Regions from separate parts of the Bacillus sp. JJ1521 genome, predicted to be linked through region 3. Evidence: predicted binding sites of a transcription regulator. Region 3 holds the regulator's gene; each other region holds the start of a gene.
What was found. The regulator Rex, encoded in region 3, represses fermentation and respiration genes when NADH is low (regulators of the CRP and FNR family bind a similar motif). The targets are predictions, from matches to a motif close to TTGTGAAATATTTCACAA.
Positions count from the first base shown of each region.

Region 1: a site for Rex is predicted at 1,964-1,981, ahead of V7147_RS14925 (DUF2249 domain-containing protein). Genes of this name have one in related genera too.
Region 2: a site for Rex is predicted at 1,935-1,952, ahead of pflB (formate C-acetyltransferase). Genes of this name have one in related genera too.

Region 1 is NZ_JBALOX010000102.1:3,126-6,413, forward strand. Features, by position in the region: gene V7147_RS14905 (molybdenum cofactor guanylyltransferase) at 1-363, opposite strand, end outside; gene V7147_RS14910 (DUF2249 domain-containing protein) at 506-736, opposite strand; gene V7147_RS14915 (hypothetical protein) at 938-1,078, shown strand; gene V7147_RS14920 (Crp/Fnr family transcriptional regulator) at 1,232-1,921, shown strand; gene V7147_RS14925 (DUF2249 domain-containing protein) at 2,043-2,303, shown strand; gene V7147_RS14930 (DUF2249 domain-containing protein) at 2,290-2,496, shown strand; gene V7147_RS14935 (hypothetical protein) at 2,511-3,288, shown strand, end outside.
Region 2 is NZ_JBALOX010000015.1:9,055-12,342, reverse strand. Features, by position in the region: gene pflB (formate C-acetyltransferase) at 1-1,815, opposite strand, end outside; gene V7147_RS03320 (Ldh family oxidoreductase) at 2,389-3,288, opposite strand, start outside.
Region 3 is NZ_JBALOX010000019.1:8,343-11,630, forward strand. Features, by position in the region: gene V7147_RS03845 (ABC-F family ATP-binding cassette domain-containing protein) at 1-970, opposite strand, end outside; gene moaC (cyclic pyranopterin monophosphate synthase MoaC) at 1,265-1,756, shown strand; gene V7147_RS03855 (redox-sensing transcriptional repressor Rex) at 1,759-2,409, shown strand; gene V7147_RS03860 (twin-arginine translocase TatA/TatE family subunit) at 2,444-2,635, shown strand; gene tatC (twin-arginine translocase subunit TatC) at 2,652-3,288, shown strand, end outside.

The DNA of each region.
Region 1 (3,288 bases), on a different contig from region 3:
AGGGTCAGTTGTAAAAGTGATTAGTTGCTTAACGAGAACATCCGTCACAAAAGGAGTGTCACAAGGTAAAACAACATACCAATCCGAAACTTCTTTTTGCATAACAGTGAACATGCCTGCAAGTGGTCCATTCCCTTTAAATTTGGGTAAATCCTGAATAACTTCCACTGACGTTTGGCTCTGAAATTGACCGACTAATGCGGGATGGCTTACAATAAGAAGATTGCCCACATTCCCTTCCATTGCCTCTATTGCGTATTCATAAAAGTATTTTTGATATAGTTTGGCAAATGCTTTATGACTTCCGAATCTCCTTGATTCTCCACCAGCTAAAAGTATACCTGTGATTTTTGTTTTATTCATTTGTAACTTCCTTTTACTTTTTCTTCATAGTAGCACGATTGGAACAGTCTTCCAAACGAAACTTTTTCAACCATAAAAAAGGTGCAGGCAAATTCGTAAATTAACTTTGCATACACCTTGAGAGAGATATCGAAATCCCTGATTATTTTTTACCGATTGCAACGCGCCAAACATCCGGGCCTTGTTCAAGGTATTCCCAAGAAAATTCTTCACCGCGTTCCATCATGAATTGGTATTGGAGTGGTCGTGGATCATGGTCATTTGTAAGCTCCATGATTTCACCTGATTGTAAACTATCAAATGCTCTAAAAATGGTAGGGTGCTTATCCTTAGGTGCAAAATCTGGTGCATTTACTTTCGCTGCAAATACCATATTAACATTCCTCCTTTTGTTTTATGAGTCCATTGTATCGAGTCTAATCCAATATTGTAGTGAAACTTATCACGATGAACGTATGTTTTTTATCATATGTCTAGAAAAATATGCGATAATGAAAGTGAATTTCGAAATGCCACGTAAGCATCTTGTCATACCTCATGATTGTGGAATCTAAAGTAATTACGGGGTGAAAAGATGAAAGATTTAGTAGGTACATGTAAGGAATGTGGGAAAGACATTTATTGTTTAGACGGATTTATTAATGGTATTGTTTTAGATGATAAAAAAGGGTTACTTTGCTTTAATTGTGCGGAGGAAAAAGACGATAAAAACTAGGAGTATATTCTCCTAGTTTTTTTGTGTCCATTTTTTGAACATTGTTTTTGATTTCAATACCTATGATATAAATCACAGTTTTAATATCGTGGATTGCTACACTTAAGAAGGAGTTGCCTTTGGTACAGTTAATTTGAACAAGGAGTGAGACCGATGGGAATATCATCCATTCGTGAACAATTGAAAGGAGTTCCATTGTTTCGGGAATTAACCCCGGAAGAACTAGATCCAATTGTTGAAATTTCACAGTCACGATTATATAAACAAAAAATGTTTATTTTCATGCAAGACGATCCACTTGATCGTGTTTTTTTCATTCAATCTGGAAAGGTGAAAATTTATAAGTCTGACATGCACGGGAAGGAACAGATTGTGTCCGTACTCGAAGCAGGAGAAATGTTTCCGCATGCTGGATTTTTTAGAAAAGGTGGATATCCTGCACATGCCGAAGTGATTGAGGACTCGAATATTATTTTAACCCCCATTGATAGATTTGAAGAAATATTATTAAAGAATCCTGAGCTTTGTATTAAAATTTTTAAAGTTTTAGGTGAAAAAATCATCGACCTTCAAAAACGACTGGAGGAACAAATTCTTTTAAATACACAAGAACAAATCATTATGCTGTTACTTCGTTTATGCAGAAGTAACGGAGAAAAGATTGGCAATCGCTTCAAGCTAACTACTCAATTCACTAATCGCGAGCTTGCCAACATGATTGGTACAACACGCGAATCAGTAAGCAGGACGGTTTCAGTATTGAAAAAGAAACAGATTGTAGAAATGACCCCTGATGGATATTACCTATTAGATCACATGAAGTTACATGATGAGATATTTTAGACCAACAGAAAGTGGCGTTCTTTGTCTTTGATCTTTCGGTATTTGTGATTCACGTCACATCATTTCTCATTGAAAATGATTATCATTAGGTTATAAACGTTAATCAAGGGGGATATCAAAAATGAGTCCATTAGAATCAAAAGTTGTTGAAGTAGATGTAAGGGAAGATCTAAAAAATAAAATCGAGCCTTTTCAAAAGATTATGGAAGCAGTAAAGCCTTTGCAGGATGGAGATATTTTCATTTTACACGCACCATTTAAACCGACTCCTTTATTTCCAATTTTAAAAGCAAAAGGTTTTTCAAATGAAGCCGAGCAAATTGATAAAAGACATTGGAAGGTCACTTTTACTAAACGAGGTGACACTAATGAAATTAGATAATCGAGGTCTTGAGCCTCCTACACCAATGATGAGGACATTGAAAGCTCTCGAGAAATTAAATAAAGGCGACACGTTAACCATTATCAATGATCGGCGACCAATGTTCTTATATGAACAGTTAGATGAGCTTGGCTACAAACATACAACAGAATCTCACCCTGATGGCGGCTTTCAAATTGAAATTACGAAATAAGGAGCTGCTTGCAAATGATGCCTCAATTATCAAATGAAACTGATATAAGGCTGCCGCTCTCTTTTATTATCTTTAGTGTTATTGCCTTAATCGCATCTCAAGTCATCCTATTATTCAATGGGCATATGGTGATAGACGGGATTTTTCGAACCCCTGCCCTCCTTTCATCTGCCCATTTATTGATACTTGGATGGGCCCTAATGGTTGCAATGGGAGCTATGTACCAACTTGTGCCGGTAGCCTTTTTAACTCCGATTTGGAGTGAAAAATTTGGGTTTGTTCAATTTTGGATAACAGCAATCGGTTTTGGTGGTTTTGGAATAACTCTTTCTTTCTCGCCTAGTATTTCTATTTTTACGGGTTCACTTTCGGTTATTGGGATCTTACTGTTTCTTGTACAAATGTTTATGACGATGAAAAAACAGGCGAAGAAAAATATTCTTACCGTATTTGTAGGAAGTGCTCTAATTTGCCTACTGCTTACGATTACACTTGGAATTCTATTAATCGTCAATCTAGGGGTTGGAATAGTAAATCTAGATCATCTTGCTGTTTTGAAAAGTCATATTTTGCTTGGAGTTGCTGGATGGTTTACATTCTTAATTTTCGGATTTTCTTATAAAATGGTCCCGATGTTTTCTTTAGCACACGGCTTTTCAATGAAGCTAGCGAGATGGGTCTATATCGTATACGTAATTGGTTTTATTATTACAATTAGCAGCTTTACAGCTGAGAAATACCTATTATTACAAGCAGGTATGAGCTTACTGTTCTCAGGCTTCGCTCTTTTTT
Region 2 (3,288 bases), on a different contig from region 3:
ACCCGTCTTTTTCCCATACACGACATTAGATGTGATCGTTAAAATAGATTGAGTGTGAACAGAATTGCGATATGTTTTATGCTTTTTAATCTTATTCATAAAGCGTTTCACAAGCTCAACCGCAATTTCATCAACACGATCATCATTGTTTCCGTATTTCGGGAAGTCCCCTTCAACCTCGTAATCTACAACAATGCCATTTTCATCTCTAATCGTTTTTACCTTTGCATGTTTGATTGCACTGAGTGAATCCGCGACAACAGATAGCCCTGCAATTCCACATGCCATGGTACGTAAAATTTCACGGTCATGCAGTGCCATTTCCAAACGTTCATAGCTGTATTTATCATGCATGTAGTGAATAATATTTAATGTGTTTACATAAAGCCCTGCAAGCCATTCAAGCATTACATCATATTTTTGAAGGACTTCCTCATAGTCCAAATACTCAGCAGTAATCGGTGCGTAACTTGGACCCACTTGAGTTTTTAACTTTTCGTCGATACCGCCATTGATTGCGTAGAGTAAAGCTTTTGCTAGGTTCGCTCTTGCTCCGAAAAATTGCATTTGCTTGCCGATTGCCATGGCAGACACGCAACATGCGATACCGTAGTCATCTCCATATGTTTCACGCATAATATCATCATTTTCATATTGAATTGAGCTTGTTTTTATAGACATTTTTGCACAGTACTTCTTATAGTTTTCAGGTAGTTTCACAGACCAAAGGACAGTTAAGTTAGGCTCTGGTGCAGGTCCTAGATTGTCTAGTGTATGCAAGAACCGGTAAGAGTTTTTCGTAACTAATGGACGACCATCCAGCGCAACACCCGCTAGTGATTCAGTCACCCAAGTTGGGTCGCCACTAAATAGTTCATTGTAATCTGGTGTTCTTGCAAACTTAACGAGTCGTAGTTTCATCACAAAATGGTCAACAATTTCCTGTGCCTCTTGCTCAGATAAAATTCCGTTTGCTAAATCTCTTTCGATATAGATATCTAGGAATGTAGACACACGTCCTAAACTCATCGCAGCTCCATTTTGTTCTTTTATAGCAGCTAGATATGCAAAATATAGCCATTGAAATGCTTCTTTTGCATTTGTTGCAGGATCTGAAATGTCATACCCATAGGAAGCTGCTAGTTCCTTCAATTCCTGGAGAGCACGAATTTGCTCAGAAAGCTCTTCCCTGTCACGAATAATGTCATCTAACATGGCTCCATTTCCGGTTTCATCCAGGTCCTTCTTTTTATCTTCGATCAGACGGTTTACCCCGTAAAGAGCCACTCTTCGATAATCTCCAATGATCCTTCCACGACCATATGCATCAGGAAGTCCGGTAATGATTCCCGCTTTTCTCGCAAGTCTCATTTCTGGTGTATAAGCATCGAACACACCTTGGTTATGCGTTTTCCGATACTCAGTAAAAATCTTCACAATCTCTTCATCTATTTCAAATCCATAGGCACTAGCAGAATCGACTGCCATTCTAATACCGCCAAGCGGCTGAAGAGAGCGTTTAAATGGTTTATCTGTTTGGAAACCAACCACTTTTTCCTTTTCCTGATCAAGGTAACCAGGGCCATGTGAAGTAATCGTAGATACAATTTTTGTATCCATATCAAGTACTCCACCATTATCACGTTCCTGTTTTGTTAATTCCAAGACCTGTTCCCAAAGCGCATTTGTTTCTTCAGTTGGTCCCTCTAAAAATGCATCATCGCCAATATATGATGAGAAATTCTCTAGTATAAAATCACGTACATCAATTTCCTTTTGCCATTTTCCTTCTTTAAAACCAGTCCATGCTTTCATTATCAATTACCTCCATTACAAGGTTTTTTATCTATTTTTGACTAAGTTATGGTTTGGCTTGCTCACCACTGAGCAAACTTCCTTACAACATCATCATACAATAGGTAGGGTTTATTGTCATGTGAAATATTTCACAAATTAGTGAAGTTACGTGAAGTTACCATTTTTGCCACATTTTTATCAAAAATTGGTCAAAAATTGGTGGGAAGTGGAATTTGATTCCCTCTTCTATTTGAAAATGTAGACAAGAGCACCTTCAATCTCCTATTAACTGGAAAGTTGTGTATCTCCAATGGTGCTGGAGTACCCCCATTTCCCTAATAACTGGAAGGAGGTGTACTTCCAATGCAGTTGGAGCACCACCGTTTTACCTATTTCTAGAAATTATCGTGCGTCCATTGCTAATGGAGTACCTTCATTCTCCTATAAACTTGAAAATAAAGGGCTTTCAATCCACAACCTCTCGCTTAAAACCAAAAAAGAGCCACCTTAGTGACTCAAAAAATGTATACCACTTCTGCAAATGGTCTTAGATTCATAGTTTCATTGTCGTCCATTCTCAATTTACATGTATTATATTATGATATTTTTTTCAGCTAAAGGTGCCACATTCATTGTATTAGCCAGTTTTGCTAGGTCCTCAAGTACCCCATCTGATAAAGGTATTCCTGATTTTAACCGCTTTTCCTCGACACCAAACTCAATTTCTCCAGGGAGAAACAGTTGGGAAACTCCCGGAGCCTTTAGAGCATTTTTTACATATGATCCTAGTGTTTCACTTAAGTCTTTAAATGATCTCACATCCATGAATGATGAGATATTTATTGTAATCATTAAATGCGATATGCTTTGTTTTTTAGTAGTATCGTACATACTTGGGATCATCTTTGAGAAATCTCCGCCTGACAAGACTCCAGTTAACAATTCTACCATTAGGGCTAGCCCAAATCCTTTCGGCCCTCCTACTGGCAGGATAAATCCCCCATCTAAAACAGACGCAGGGTCTGTTGTTGGAATACCGTTTTTATCAGTACCCCACCCTTCTGGGATTTCGACTCCATTATTTTTAGCAAACAAGACTTTTCCAAGTGCCACATTCGATAAGGCCATGTCTAAAAGGACAGGATTATTCCCACTTGATGGCGCTGCTATAGCTAGAGGATTGTTTCCCAAGACCTTTTCAGCCCCCCCAGTAGGAGGCATTAGAGGAGCTGTATTGCTCATGACAATAGCAATCATATCCTTTTCAGTAGCCTTCAATGCATAGTGAGCGGCAATTCCAAAATGGTTTGAATTCTTAACCGAAACGGCAGCAATCCCGTATTCGTTTGCTTTTTCGATAGCCATATCCATGGCTTTTGTGGCAACTACTTGGCCAGCCGAAAAGTGTCCGTCAATGACCGCTGTCCCTTTGTTTTCTTTTTCCACAGTGATTTTGGACTCTGTTCTGATGAATCCTTTCTGCATCCGTTC
Region 3 (3,288 bases):
GTTCAATGTCAAAATGGAAGGAAGCTGATTTTTCATCCCCTAATGGCCTGTCCATCAGTTCCATTCGGTCAAGCTGCTTTCGTCTACTTTGTGCACGTTTCGTTGTCGAGGCTCTGACTAAGTTTTTGGCGATGAAGTCCTTTAGTTTTTCGACTTCTTCCTGTTGTTTTTCGTATTTTTTCAGATCAAGCTCATAATTTTCAGCCTTTATTTTTAAATAGTTGCTATAGTTTCCAACATATTTGCTGCTTGTGTGTCTTGAAATCTCATAGACCTGGTTAACGACTTTGTCTAGGAAGTAACGGTCATGGGAAACAATTAAGAGTGCACCAGGATAGCCTTGGAGATATTGTTCAAGCCAGGTAAGCGTGCTAATATCGAGGTGGTTTGTCGGCTCGTCAAGAATCAATAAATCAGGCTTTGTTAGTAATAATTTACAAAGAGCGAGCCGTGTTTTTTGACCACCACTTAAGCTAGATATTTTGGTTTTATAGCTTTCTTCTGTAAAATTAAAACCATGTAAGATGGATCGAATGTCGGCTTCATATTGATAGCCGCCCTGTTCCTTAAAATCGACCTGGAGCTGATCGTATTCTTCAAGTAGCTTTTGATAATCAGTGGGATTTTCAAAAATAGATGGGTCGCCCATTTTTATTTCAAGGTTTCTTAAGTTTTTTTCAAGTTTTTGTAATGATGCAAAGACGGTAATCATTTCTTGCCAGATGGTAAGATTTGATTCAAGCCCAGTGTCCTGTGCGAGGTAATCAATTGTGACACTTTTTGGCTTAATGATTTCGCCGCCATCATGAGACATATGGCCAGCAATAATTTTTAATAGAGTGGACTTTCCGGCACCGTTTCGACCAACAATGGCAATTCGGTCACGGGTTTGTACTTCTAATTTTATATTCGATAAAATAAGATCAGCAGCAAAATACTTTTTGAGCTGATTTACTTGTAGTAAAATCATTGTTTCTCACCTCTTGTTTCTATGAACAGTGTATCTTATATTATCTAAATAGAGCAACTGCAATGATAATGTTCACAGATGTTACAAAGACAGATGTGGTAAAATAGTGTATAGTTTTAGTGGAGGTTCAAAAAGTCCGGTGAAAATGACACATCGAATTTCTTCGTTGGCTTGCTTTTCCGTGCCTCACGTATTAAATACATACGTTCCGGTACTCAAAGCTGCACCGCCTCGAACTTCTTGGTCCTTTTCATCCTCCTTTTAAACATTCAGTCATAGTGGAGGGTTCGATAAATGACATCATTTACCCATTTTAATGAGCAAGGTCGCGCTAAGATGGTAGATATTACGGAGAAATCTGATACTGTTCGTACAGCGATTGCAAAATCAAGTATTACTGTAAATAAATTGATTTATGAGCAAATAATAAATAATGAAGTGAGCAAGGGGGATGTTCTTGCTGTTTCCCAGGTTGCTGGTATTATGGCAGCTAAAAAAACATCAGAGCTAATCCCGATGTGTCATCCATTAGCATTAAAGGGAGTCGACATTCGTTTTAGTTGGACGACTCAAGATGAGTATATTTTACATATTACCGTAACAGTTAAAACAAAAGGCAGTACCGGTGTTGAGATGGAAGCGTTGACTTCCGCATCGGTTTGTGCGCTAACGGTGTATGATATGTGTAAAGCGGTTGATAAAGGGATGGTAATTGGACCAACCTATTTAGCTGAAAAGACTGGTGGAAAAAACGGTGATTTCAAAAGGCAAGTAGCGGGGGAATAAACATGAATTTAGAACAATCAAAAATACCACAAGCAACTGCCAAAAGGCTGCCACTTTATTATCGGTTTTTGAAAAATCTGCATGCCTCGGGAAAGCAAAGGGTTTCTTCTGCAGAGCTGAGTGACGCGGTTAAGGTTGATTCCGCCACGATTAGACGTGATTTTTCCTATTTTGGTGCATTGGGAAAAAAAGGGTATGGCTATAATGTCAATTATTTATTATCCTTTTTTAGTAAGACCCTTGATCAGGATGAGTTAACGAAGGTTACGTTAATCGGTGTGGGTAACTTAGGAACAGCATTTTTGCATTATAATTTTTCAAAAAATAATAATACAAAAATTGAGCTTGCGTTTGATGTGGATTATAATAAAGTAGGCAGTAGTATTGGTGGAGTAAAGGTGCATCATTTAGATGATCTTGAGAATGAATTGCCCGATGATGTAACAGTTGCCATTTTAACGGTGCCGGTTGGAGCAGCTCAGTCGATTACTGACCGCCTGGTAAATAAAGGGATTAAGGGTATCCTTAATTTTACTCCAGCAAGAATCAACGTTCCTGAACATATTCGGGTGCACCATATTGATTTAGCTGTTGAGCTACAAGCACTTGTTTATTTTTTAAAGCATTATTCAAATGATTCAAATGAAGAATAGAAATAGAATTTATAATGTAGGGAGGTGACTCACAGTGGGGAATCTTGGATTTGGTAGTATTCTATTGATCGTATTTGCAGCGTTACTAATTTTTGGACCAAGTAAGTTACCTCAATTAGGAAAAGCAGCAGGTAATACATTGCGTGAATTCAAAAACGCAACAAAAGGTTTAGCAGATGATGACGAAGATGATGTTAAGAAGAATGAAACTCATGATGTGAAGTAATGATAGGATGAGTCACATGAACGAAAAAGAAATGTCCGTTTATGATCATATTGGTGAGCTGCGAAAACGACTGATTTATGTAGTCGTTTTCTTCTTCATCGTTGCTTTAGGAAGCTTTTTTCTAGCAGAGCATGTAATTGTTTATTTGCAAAATGCGGAAGAAGCTAAAGAGCTGACAATGAATGCTTTCCGGATAACAGATCCAATTAAAATATATATGAATTTTGCATTTATTATTGCATTTGTTATCTCCTCCCCTTTTTTACTGTTTCAGCTTTGGGCCTTCATTAGTCCGGGTTTGTATGAGAGGGAAAGAAAGGTAACATTGAGTTATATCCCAGTTTCGGTAATATTGTTTTTACTAGGAATATCTTTCTCTTATTTTATTCTATTTCCATTTGTTGTGAATTTTATGACGCGGTTAGCGGTGAGCCTTGATATAAACCAGGTAATCGGGATTAATGAGTATTTTCAATTCCTGCTGCAGATAACGTTACCGTTTGGCTTTTTGTTTCAGCTGCCAGTTGTCGTAATGTTCTTAACAAGACTCGGAATCGTGACACCGATGTTTTTATCCAAAATACGAAAGTATGCGTATTTTGTCCTTTTAGTCATCGGTGGGTTAATTACGCCACCTGAGATCATCTCCCATT